3 regions of the Rhizobium sp. N122 genome follow, and region 1 is predicted to be linked to each of the others. Evidence: riboswitches for the same ligand, from Rfam matches in the RefSeq annotation. Region 1 holds a riboswitch; each other region holds the start of a gene.
What was found. Region 1 has a riboswitch for cobalamin ahead of ATY75_RS29285 (ABC transporter substrate-binding protein). Riboswitches for the same ligand answer to the same signal wherever they lie in the genome.

Region 1 (3,273 bases):
ATGCGCGAGACGATATCGGCGCCGACCATGTAGATCGCGCCGACCAGTGCTGTTGCTGGCAGCAGCCGCCGATGGCCCGGCCCGACGAGAAACCGGGCGGCATGCGGAATGACCAGGCCGACGAAGCCGATCGAGCCGACCATGCTGACGACACTTGCCGTCATCGCCGCCGTCAGGCCGAACAGCAGGATCTGGACGCGGCGCACGGCAATGCCGAGCGAGGCCGCGGCATCCGTGCCGAAGGCGAAGGCGTCGAGCGCCCGGACATGGGCCATGCAGATGACGAAGCCGGCAAGCGCGATCGGCACCGAGAGATAGACATCCGGCCAGCGCACGCCGCTGAGAGAACCCAGAAGCCAGAACAGGATGCCGCGCGCCTGCTCGGCATTGGCCGAGGTCGTCACCATATAAGAAGTCAGCGCATTGAAGAGCTGCGAGCCGGCGACGCCGCACAGGATGATGCGCTCGCCGGTTCCCCCTGCCCCCGTCGCCAGGAAGCCGACCAGCAGAAAGGCGACGACCGCGCCGATGAAGGCGCCGCTCGACAGGCCGAGAACACCGTAGCCGAAGCCGAGGATCATCACGCAGACCGCTCCCGTCGAAGCGCCGGCGGAGATGCCGAGCACATAGGGTTCGGCCAGCGGATTGCGCAGCAGCGCCTGCAGCACGGCGCCGCAGAGCGAGAGCGACGCGCCGGCGCTGGCCGCGACGAGGGCCCGGCTCAGCCGATAATCCCAGACGATACCCTGGTGAATGCGGCTGAGTTCGAACTGCGTGCCGAACAACCGGTTGGAGACCGCCTCCGCCGTCGTCGCCAGCGGGATCGCGATCTCACCGATGGAAACGGCAAGGCTGATCATCAATCCGAGAAGGAGGAAGGCAGCAATGGTGAGCGCGCCAAGCGCCCACCATCCCTGCCGCCCGGCCGACATTGCCTTCACTGCGACAGGCCGAAGGACTTGATGCCCTCCGCCAATGTCTCGATGCCGTCGATCGTGCGGATCGTCGGGTTCATCGATTGCGCATCCATCATCACGAAGTGCCTGTTCTTGACCGCATCCAGTTCTTTGGTGACAGGATCGTTCTCGAGGAAATCGATCTTCACCTTGGGATCGTCGGCGGCGTAGCGGCGCCGATCCATGGTCGCGAGCACGATGACGGCGGGGTTCGCCTGCGCGATGGTTTCCCAGCCGACCAGCGGCCATTCCTCCTCGGTGGTGACGACGTTTTTCGCGCCGATCGTCTTCAGTATATAGGCCGGAGCACTGTTCTTGCCGGCGATGAAGGCGTCGCCATTGACCTCCTTGCTGGAGAACCAGAAGACGACGGGCAGGTTCTTGCCCGATGCGCCCGCTATCGAGGCGACGGCATCGGCCTCGCGCGTCTTCAATTCAGCGATCAGCGCATCGCCGCGCGCCGTCACGTCGAAAATTTCAGAGAGTTCGGCGATTTCGCGATAGATCAGCTCCATCGTGAACAACTCCCCACGCACGCCGTCGCCGCCATCGGTGTTGACCTTGGCGACGCAATCGGCCGGCGAAAGATAGGTGTTGATCCCGAGATCCTGGAACTGCTCCCGCTTGCCGACCGAGCCCTGCGCACCGACATGCCATTCGAACTCGGCCGCCACCAGGTCTGGCTCCTGCCCGACGACGGATTCGAAGCTCGGATCATTGTCGGCGAGACGCTTTATCCTGCTGTTGGCCTCGGCATATTGCGGCAGCACGGGACCGACCCAGACGGCCGTGCCGGCGATCTTGTCGGCAAGGCCGAGCGAGAAAAGAATTTCGGTCATGCCCTGGCCGATCGAAACGATCTTCGACGGCGCCTTCTGGAAGGTCACCTGCTCACCGCAATTGGCGATGGTCAAAGGATATTGGGTGGCGGCAAGGCTCGGTGCCGCAAGGCCGATCAGCCCGAAGGCAAATGTCATGGTGGCGAGAATCTGGCGCATGAAAACCTCGATTGAAGGAAAAGGCACGGTTATGCCGCACGCGCGGCCGAACGCACGCTGATACGTGTGCTAACCGCAGGAGGCCCAATCGAGACGGATGCATGCCGAAATTCGGCGAAGGTTCAGAAGGTCAATCATGTCTGTTCCTTGTCCGGGCATCCCCGCCCGGTTGATTGGATCGTGATTGACGGCAGGTCTCCTGGCTTGCGGATATAAGTCGTTCATCCGCCTTCCCGCGATATCTCGCAGTGGTCGGGCCATAAGCCCTTCAGAAATGACCAATCGCTGGCCACACCTGAGATGATCGACAATCCGCTTACAGTTGCGGGGGCAGCCACGGTCTCGGTCCCTTACTGGGTCGTCCTCACCGTGTTCCCTATTAATCCCCTTGGAGTCATCTTCAGGGAACCGTCGCCCCCAGTTACGTCGCCTGCCAGCACGACGTCAATGATTATTGCGGAGGATTGGGGTTGGGTGAGCGAAAAATGGATACGGACCGTCGGAGCGCTGTTGCCGGTATAATGCCAGCATCCTCACCCCCAGGATGGGGCTCTCTTAAGCATCCTCCCATTCCCACTGTCGTGGGCGCGGCATCCAGCAACCTCCCTCACGCTGAGCTGCGCAGCCCGAAAGGGCGAAGCCTCGAAGCGCGCCGCAACGCTGCTCCTTGCCAAAAACGCATCCCGCTCTGCGAATGGAGCACCCGCCTCGTCTTTCGAGGCTTCAGCCTTCGGCTTCCGCACCTCAAGATGAGGCTCTCTTGAGCGTCGACACAAGATCCTCCCGTTCCCGCCGTCGTGGGTGCGGCACCCTCCGACCTCCCTCATGCTGAGGCGCGCAGCCCGCGAGGGCGAAGCCTCGAAGCACGCGCCGCAACGCTGCTCCCTGCGTTCCTACAAGGCATCCAGCGGGATCTTCAGATACCGCCGCCCATTTCCCTCCGGCTCCGGCAATCTGCCTCCCCGAATATTCACCTGCAGCGCGTGCAGCATCAGCTTCGGTTTCGGCAGCGTGCGGTCGCGCGCCTGGCGTAGCGCCACGAAGCCGGCCTCGTCGATGCCTGATATATGCGGATTACCGCTTTTCTGGGCGGCTATCGTGCTTTCCCAGCGCGGGTGACGGCCGCCGGGCTGATAGTCGTGGCCAGAAAAGAGCCGGGTCTCCTCGGGCAGCGACAGGATGGCCTGGATCGAGTGCCAGAGGGCACTGGCGCTGCCGCCGGGAAAATCGGTGCGCGCCGTGCCCGAATCCGGCGTGAACACGGTGTCATGCACGAAGGCGGCGTCACCGATCACATACGTCACCGAGGCAAGGGTATG
Region 2 (3,273 bases), on a different contig from region 1:
GTCATTTTCACCGCGTCTCTGGCGATTGCTGGATAAGATCAGGAAAATACGCTAATATTTTCTCTGAGCTTATTAAGAGAAATCCGTTAAGGGAAAACGCGCGGCCGATTGAAGTCGCATTCGACCCACCGACCGTTTGCTCATTCCGGGACGACGCCGTGAAACGCCGAAACCTGTCTCTCGCCCTTCTCCTCGCCTTGGCAGCGCCCGCCGTCGCGCAGACCAATGCCATCTGTGAGGACCTGCGCGGCCGTCTCGCCGACCTGCCGCGATCGATCGGCAATAGCAACGGCCCGGAAGCCCGCCAATATGCCAGTGCCATGGCCGAGCAGAACCTCGAGCTGCGCAAGGTGCGCAATGATCTGCGCAACTACGGCTGCACCTCGGGCAGCATGGTGGTGATCGGCGGCGAGAATGCCGATTATTGCACCGAGCTGTCGCAGGCCGAAGGCCGGATGATCGACAATATCGCTTATCTCCAGGACCGCCGCGACGAGCTGGCCGGCCGGAACAGCGCCGATGACGACCGCCGCGAACTGATGGCCGCGCTCGACAGCAACGGCTGCAACAGCGAGAACTTCTATGCGCCTTCCGCGCGCGGTGCCGACGAGCCTGCCCCGAGCGTCGAGGAGCAGGCGATGCGTTCCGATACCTTCATTCCGCTCGGCGGCGGCGAGGAGGCCGACCCGCATTACGGCCTGCCGCGGGCCGATATGCTGTCGCCGGTCAGCACCATGTGCGTGCGCAGTTGCGACGGCGGCTTCTTCCCGATCAGCTCGAACACCACCTCGGTTGATTTCGGCCGCGACGCCCAGACCTGCGCCAAGATGTGCCCCGGCATCGAGACCGAACTCTTCTATCGCGAGGTGACGAGCACGGAGGCCTCGAACATGATCTCGGTCGCAACCGGCACGCCCTACAGCGCCATGAAGAACGCCTTCGCCTACAAGAACCGCGCGCCCGGTGAAAAGAACACCTGCGCCTGCAATCTCACCGCCTATTACGACGAGATGCGCGGCAAGCAGGCGGTCAGCCAACCGCCGCAGCAGGGCTCGATCACCACCATCCGCACCAATCCGCCGATCAAGGAGACCGCGACAACGGCCGCGCCGCAGTCATCGGTGTCTGAGCGCCCTTACGATCCCACGCAGAACAAGGTCCGTCAGGTCGGCCCGCAGTTCCTCGCCGGCGACCAGGGCTCGATTGATCTTGCCAATCCCGCAGCACCTGGCCCCCAACCGCAGCAGTAGCCGCAGCAGCAGTGATGGCTAAGGCTCGTTGCGTCCCCAGCCGTCGTGGAAGACGAGTTCCTCGAGCGGCAGCCGCTGCCGCCAGCCTTTAACCGAGAGTTCCGGCTCGTCGTAAAGCCGGTCGACGAACCCGGCGCAGAGCCAGGCGACCACTTCGATATGCTCGGGTATGCCGAGAATGGTCTTCAGATCGCCTTCGCGAAAAATGCTGACCCAGCCGATGCCGATCCCTTCGGCGCGAGCCGCAAGCCAGAGATTCTGGATGGCGCAGACTGTGGAATAGCTGTCCATCCGCGGATTATGCGTGCGCCCCAGCACCACGCTGCCGCTGCGGGTGGGATCGCAGGTCACGCATATGCCGAGCGGCGCCTCGACGATGCCTTCGAGCTTGAGCGAGCGGTAGGCTTGGCGCCGCTCGCCCTCGAACATCGCTGCCGCTTCCTCGTTGGCCTTCGAAAAGGCATCGCGGACCTGCGCGCGCACCGTTGGACTTTTCACCAGAATGAAATTCCACGGCTGCATGAAGCCGACGGAGGGTGCGTGGTGGGCGGCTGTCAAGAGCCGCGCCACGACATCGTCCGGCAAGGGATCGGGCAGGAACTGGCTGCGAACGTCGCGCCGCGTCATGATCGCGTGATAGACGGCCTCGCGTTCGGCCAAGGAAAAACCGGACGCCACTGACAGGGCATCCTCATCAAAGGGTCGCATCGTCAAATCCCCAACAACGCAACCGCCCGCCGTCCGCGCGGGTTGGGTCTATCTTGCCAGGCCGGTCTTCTGACTTGGCGTCATCCGTCTGCCGCAGCCTTCCCGGCAAAAGCCAGTGGCATATGAAGCGGCAGGCGTCGGCCTTACAGCGTTGGGCACGTTCCGGTCTTGCACCGGATTCCCGATTCTCCCGCCTAGACGGCGGGCACCTGACGGCACATCTATCTCAGGAAAGCAGCACGACTGCAAGCCGGCCCTCGGGTGGCATTCGAACGGCCTGCGACATCGACTTCATGGACAGGCGGGTGTCGCTGCCTTAGAAATGAATTGATCCTGAGCGACGCCCATGGCGCCGTGATTTGTCTCCTTGCATCCCGGTTGCCCGTGCCCCGCCTCACACCCATGATCCTTGCGGTCGCCCTGTTCATGGAACAGATGGATTCGACCGTCATCGCCACCAGCCTGCCGGCGATAGCGGCCGATATCGGCACATCGCCGATCGCGTTGAAGCTTGCCGTCACCAGCTATCTCGTGGCGCTGGCGATCTTCATCCCGATCAGCGGCTGGATGTCGGATCGTTTCGGCGCGCGTAACATCTTCCGCATGGCGATCTTCGTCTTCATGATCGGCTCGGTCGCCTGCGCCTTTTCCAATTCGATCGCGGCCTTCGTCGTCGCGCGGCTGATCCAGGGCGCCGGCGGCTCGATGATGACGCCGGTCAGCCGCCTGCTGCTGGTCCGGGGAACGCCGCGCCACGAACTCGTCGATGCCATGGCCTGGCTAACCATTCCGGCGCTGATCGGGCCGATCATGGGTCCGCCGATCGGCGGTTTCCTCACCACCTATCTCACCTGGCACTGGATCTTCTGGATCAATGTCCCGATCGGCGTGCTCGGCATCATCCTCGTCACGCATTTCCTGCCGGCGGTCGAGCCGCGCAGCCCGCGGCCGATGGATTTTCCGGGCTTCTTCCTTTGCGGCATCGGCTTTTCCGGATTCGTCTTCGGCCTCTCGGTGATCAGCCTGCCGGCCGTGCCGGTGATCTACGGCTATGTCACGGTGGCCGTCGGCATCCTTGCCGGCCTCCTCTATCTCCTGCATGCCCGCCGCGTGCCCTATCCGCTGCTCGATCCGAAAATGTTCCGCTACCCGATGTTCCGGGCGGCGATCCTCGGCGCCTCGAATTTTCGCATGGGGCTCGGCGCCCTGCCCTTTCTGATGCCGCTCATGTTGCAGCTCGGCTTCGGCCTGACGCCGCTGCAATCGGGCTCGGTCACCTTCGTCAGCGCGCTCGGCTCGATGGGCTCGAAATTTG
Region 3 (3,273 bases), on a different contig from region 1:
CGCATGGCTCTCGTCATTGCCCTTCTCGATCGACGGAACCGAAGCGATATGGCTCATCTCGGAGACCGCCGTCAGCGCCCGGATCGAGGTCTCGATCGTCTTGCCGAAATCGGCGGAATCCATCGCCGCGGCGATGTTCAGCGAGCCGAGATTGCAGGAAATATCCTTGCCCAGATGCTTGTAGGAGAGGTCGTCTTTATATTCGCTCGCCTCGCTCACCTGCAGGATCTCCGAGCAGAGATTGCTCATGGAGATGCGACCAGCAACTGGGTTCGCCCGGTTCACCGTGTCCTCGAACATGATGTAGGGATAACCGCTCTCGAACTGGATTTCGGCGAGCACCTGGAAGAATTCGCGCGCCTTGATCTTCTTCTTCGAGATGCGGGCGTCCGCCACCATCTCCCGGTACTTTTCCGTCACCGAAATCTCGGTGAAAGGCACGCCGTAGACGCGCTCCACGTCGTAAGGCGAGAACAGATACATATCCTCATTGTTTCTCGCGAGTTCGAAGGTGATGTCGGGTACGACGACGCCGAGCGACAGCGTCTTGATGCGGATCTTCTCGTCGGCATTTTCGCGCTTGGTGTCGAGGAAGCGCATGATGTCGGGGTGATGGGCGTTGAGATAGACAGCACCTGCTCCCTGACGGGCCCCGAGCTGGTTGGCATAGGAGAAACTGTCTTCGAGCAGCTTCATCACGGGGATGATGCCCGACGACTGGTTTTCGATCTGCTTGATCGGCGCGCCGGCCTCACGGATATTCGTCAGCGACAGCGCCACGCCGCCGCCGCGCTTCGACAATTGCAGCGCCGAATTGATCGACCGGCCGATCGATTCCATATTGTCCTCGACCCGCAGCAGGAAGCAGGAAACGAGTTCGCCACGCTGCTTCTTGCCGGCATTGAGGAAGGTCGGCGTTGCCGGCTGGAAACGGCCGGAAATGATTTCGTCGACCATGTCGCGGGCAAGCGCCTCGTCGCCACGCGCCAGGGTCAGCGCCACCATGCAGATGCGATCCTCGTAGCGCTCGAGATAGCGCTTTCCGTCGAAGGTCTTCAGCGTATAGCTGGTGTAATATTTGAAGGCGCCGAGGAAGGTCGGGAAGCGGAACTTCCTGGCATAGGCGTGGTCGAACAGGTCGCGCACGAAATTGAAGGAATACTGGTCGAGCACCTCCTGCTCGTAATAGCCCTCGGTCACGAGGTAATCGAGCTTTTCCCTCAGATTGTGAAAGAACACGGTGTTCTGGTTCACATGCTGCAGAAAATACTGCTTGGCCGCCAAGCGGTCCTTGTCGAGCTGGATCCGTCCCTCATCGTCATAGAGGTTCAGCATGGCGTTCAGCGCGTGATAATCGAGCGCTTCCGCCGCTTTCAAAGGGCGTTCGCCGGTGGGATGAGCAAAAGTGTTATGCGGTTTTGCGCCCGCATCCCGCGTCAGAGTTGTTCCCGTGTCCAAAACCGTTCCATTCCGTGTTTGACGTTGGCGACATCCTCCTCCGTGCCCATGAGCTCGAACCTGTAGAGGTAAGGCACCTGGCATTTGCGCGAGATCACGTCGCCGGCGAGCCCGTATGTCTCGCCGAAATTGCTGTTGCCCGCGGCAATCACGCCGCGGAGGTGTCCACGGTTCTCCGCATCGTTCAGGAAACGGATCACCTGTTTGGGAACGGCGCCCTTGCCGTCGCCGCCGCTATAGGTCGGCACAACAAGCACGAAGGGTTCGCGGATAGGGAACGCGTCCGTACCGCCCGCCGGAATGCGCGCCGCGCGCAATCCAAGCCTGGCGACAAAGCGATGGGTATTGCCGGATCGGCTGGAATAATAAACGATCAGCCCCATCGCCTTTTCCCTCGGGTCAGGAGAGCGCGCTGATCATGTCGGGACGGAAACCCGCCCAATGCCGCTCACCGGCGATGACGACGGGGGCCTGCATGTAGCCGAGGCTGCGGACGCGATCGAGCGCTTCGGCATCCTGCGAGATATCGACGATGTCGTAATCGACGCCCAGACGGTCGAGGGCGCGATAGGTGGCGGTGCATTGGACGCAGGCGGGTTTGCTGTAGACGGTAACGCTCATCATGTTCCTCGTGATGTCAAAGAATTCAGGACGCAATACTGGGATCGGGCGCCTTGCGACGTCCGGGGCAACGTTTTGATGGTGATCTGGCAAAGTCGGCGCTTTAAACGCCTGATACGATCCCTTTCGGGATTTGCGCGGGCGGCGGCCTTGATATTCTGGACATGACTTCAACCCCGAAGTGCTCATGCGGACGTTCGGGGCAGCGCAACAGGCGCGGATCATTCCGCTTTCATGCACGCGACCTTCCGGACACCCCGCCCGTGGACATCTAGTTCAAGGCAGGTCTCCTGGCTCGCGGGTCGAAGCACCCTGCCCCAGCCTTCCCGAGGCATCATGCCTCAGTGACCTGAAATCGGACAGTTGCTCGCCGCTCACAGTTGCGGGGGCAGCTCCGGCCTTGTTGCGCCGTTCTGGCGAAACGCACCGTATTCCCGTCTTAGCCTGCGATCCTGACGAATCGAAGGAACCTTGAACACTAGATATAGTATCTGAATCCAAAATCGCGTCAACGGGTGGTTTGCACATCTCGTTACGGCAGGTTTGAAATCACTGCGTTCCTGTGAAAAACATGGATAATAAAGGCTTAAACAAAACGAACTGCGGAGAAGGCCGTGATGAGCAGGGCAGCCTGGTCGGCTCCCAGGCTGCTGACAAACCACGGCCAAACCCGTGACGTCATCCTCGGCCTTGTGCCGAGGATCTACGGACGATCAATTAAGTATTTGAAAATAAATGTTTTCCTGGCAGTAAATTGCCGTGGTTAAATGCTCGGCACAAGGCCGAGCATGACGGAGGAGACTTTGTCGGCAAACCGAAAGCCGGCCTGACTGAGGATCGGCTCCGCTGTTTTCGCTTCTCGATCAGGCCCGAACCGGCAGCAGTCTTCACGCCGCCCCCGGAAAAACATTCATCCCTTTACGCGAAGCAATCGCAGCGCGTTGATCGTCACCAGCACGGTAGCGCCGGTATCGGCGAGGATCGCCGGCCAGAGGCCGGTGATGCCGGCAATGGTCGTCACCAGGAACACCGCCTTCAGACCGAGCGCGATGGTGATATTCTCTAGGATATTTCGCATCGTCCGTTTCGACAGTTCGATCATCCGCGCCACGTCGCCGACGCGGCCGTGCAACACGGCGGCGTCCGCGGTCTCCAGCGCCACATCGGTGCCGCCGCCCATGGCGATGCCGATAT

Region 2: another riboswitch for cobalamin. It lies ahead of bluB (5,6-dimethylbenzimidazole synthase); the one in region 1 lies ahead of ATY75_RS29285 (ABC transporter substrate-binding protein).
Region 3: another riboswitch for cobalamin. It lies ahead of nrdH (glutaredoxin-like protein NrdH); the one in region 1 lies ahead of ATY75_RS29285 (ABC transporter substrate-binding protein).

The regions. Positions count from the first base shown of each region.
Region 1 is NZ_LOKU01000064.1:1,810-5,082, forward strand. It holds gene ATY75_RS29280 (iron ABC transporter permease) at 1-932, opposite strand, end outside; gene ATY75_RS29285 (ABC transporter substrate-binding protein) at 938-1,954, opposite strand; cobalamin riboswitch at 2,126-2,382, opposite strand; gene blh (bifunctional sulfur transferase/dioxygenase Blh) at 2,848-3,273, opposite strand, start outside.
Region 2 is NZ_LOKU01000023.1:160,341-163,613, reverse strand. It holds gene ATY75_RS17620 (ribonuclease H) at 1-5, opposite strand, end outside; gene ATY75_RS17615 (DUF2865 domain-containing protein) at 159-1,250, shown strand; gene bluB (5,6-dimethylbenzimidazole synthase) at 1,269-1,958, opposite strand; cobalamin riboswitch at 2,000-2,186, opposite strand; gene ATY75_RS17605 (MFS transporter) at 2,361-3,273, shown strand, end outside.
Region 3 is NZ_LOKU01000038.1:7,032-10,304, forward strand. It holds gene nrdE (class 1b ribonucleoside-diphosphate reductase subunit alpha) at 1-1,458, opposite strand, end outside; gene nrdI (class Ib ribonucleoside-diphosphate reductase assembly flavoprotein NrdI) at 1,437-1,841, opposite strand; gene nrdH (glutaredoxin-like protein NrdH) at 1,858-2,079, opposite strand; cobalamin riboswitch at 2,342-2,568, opposite strand; gene ATY75_RS23710 (heavy metal translocating P-type ATPase) at 2,990-3,273, opposite strand, start outside.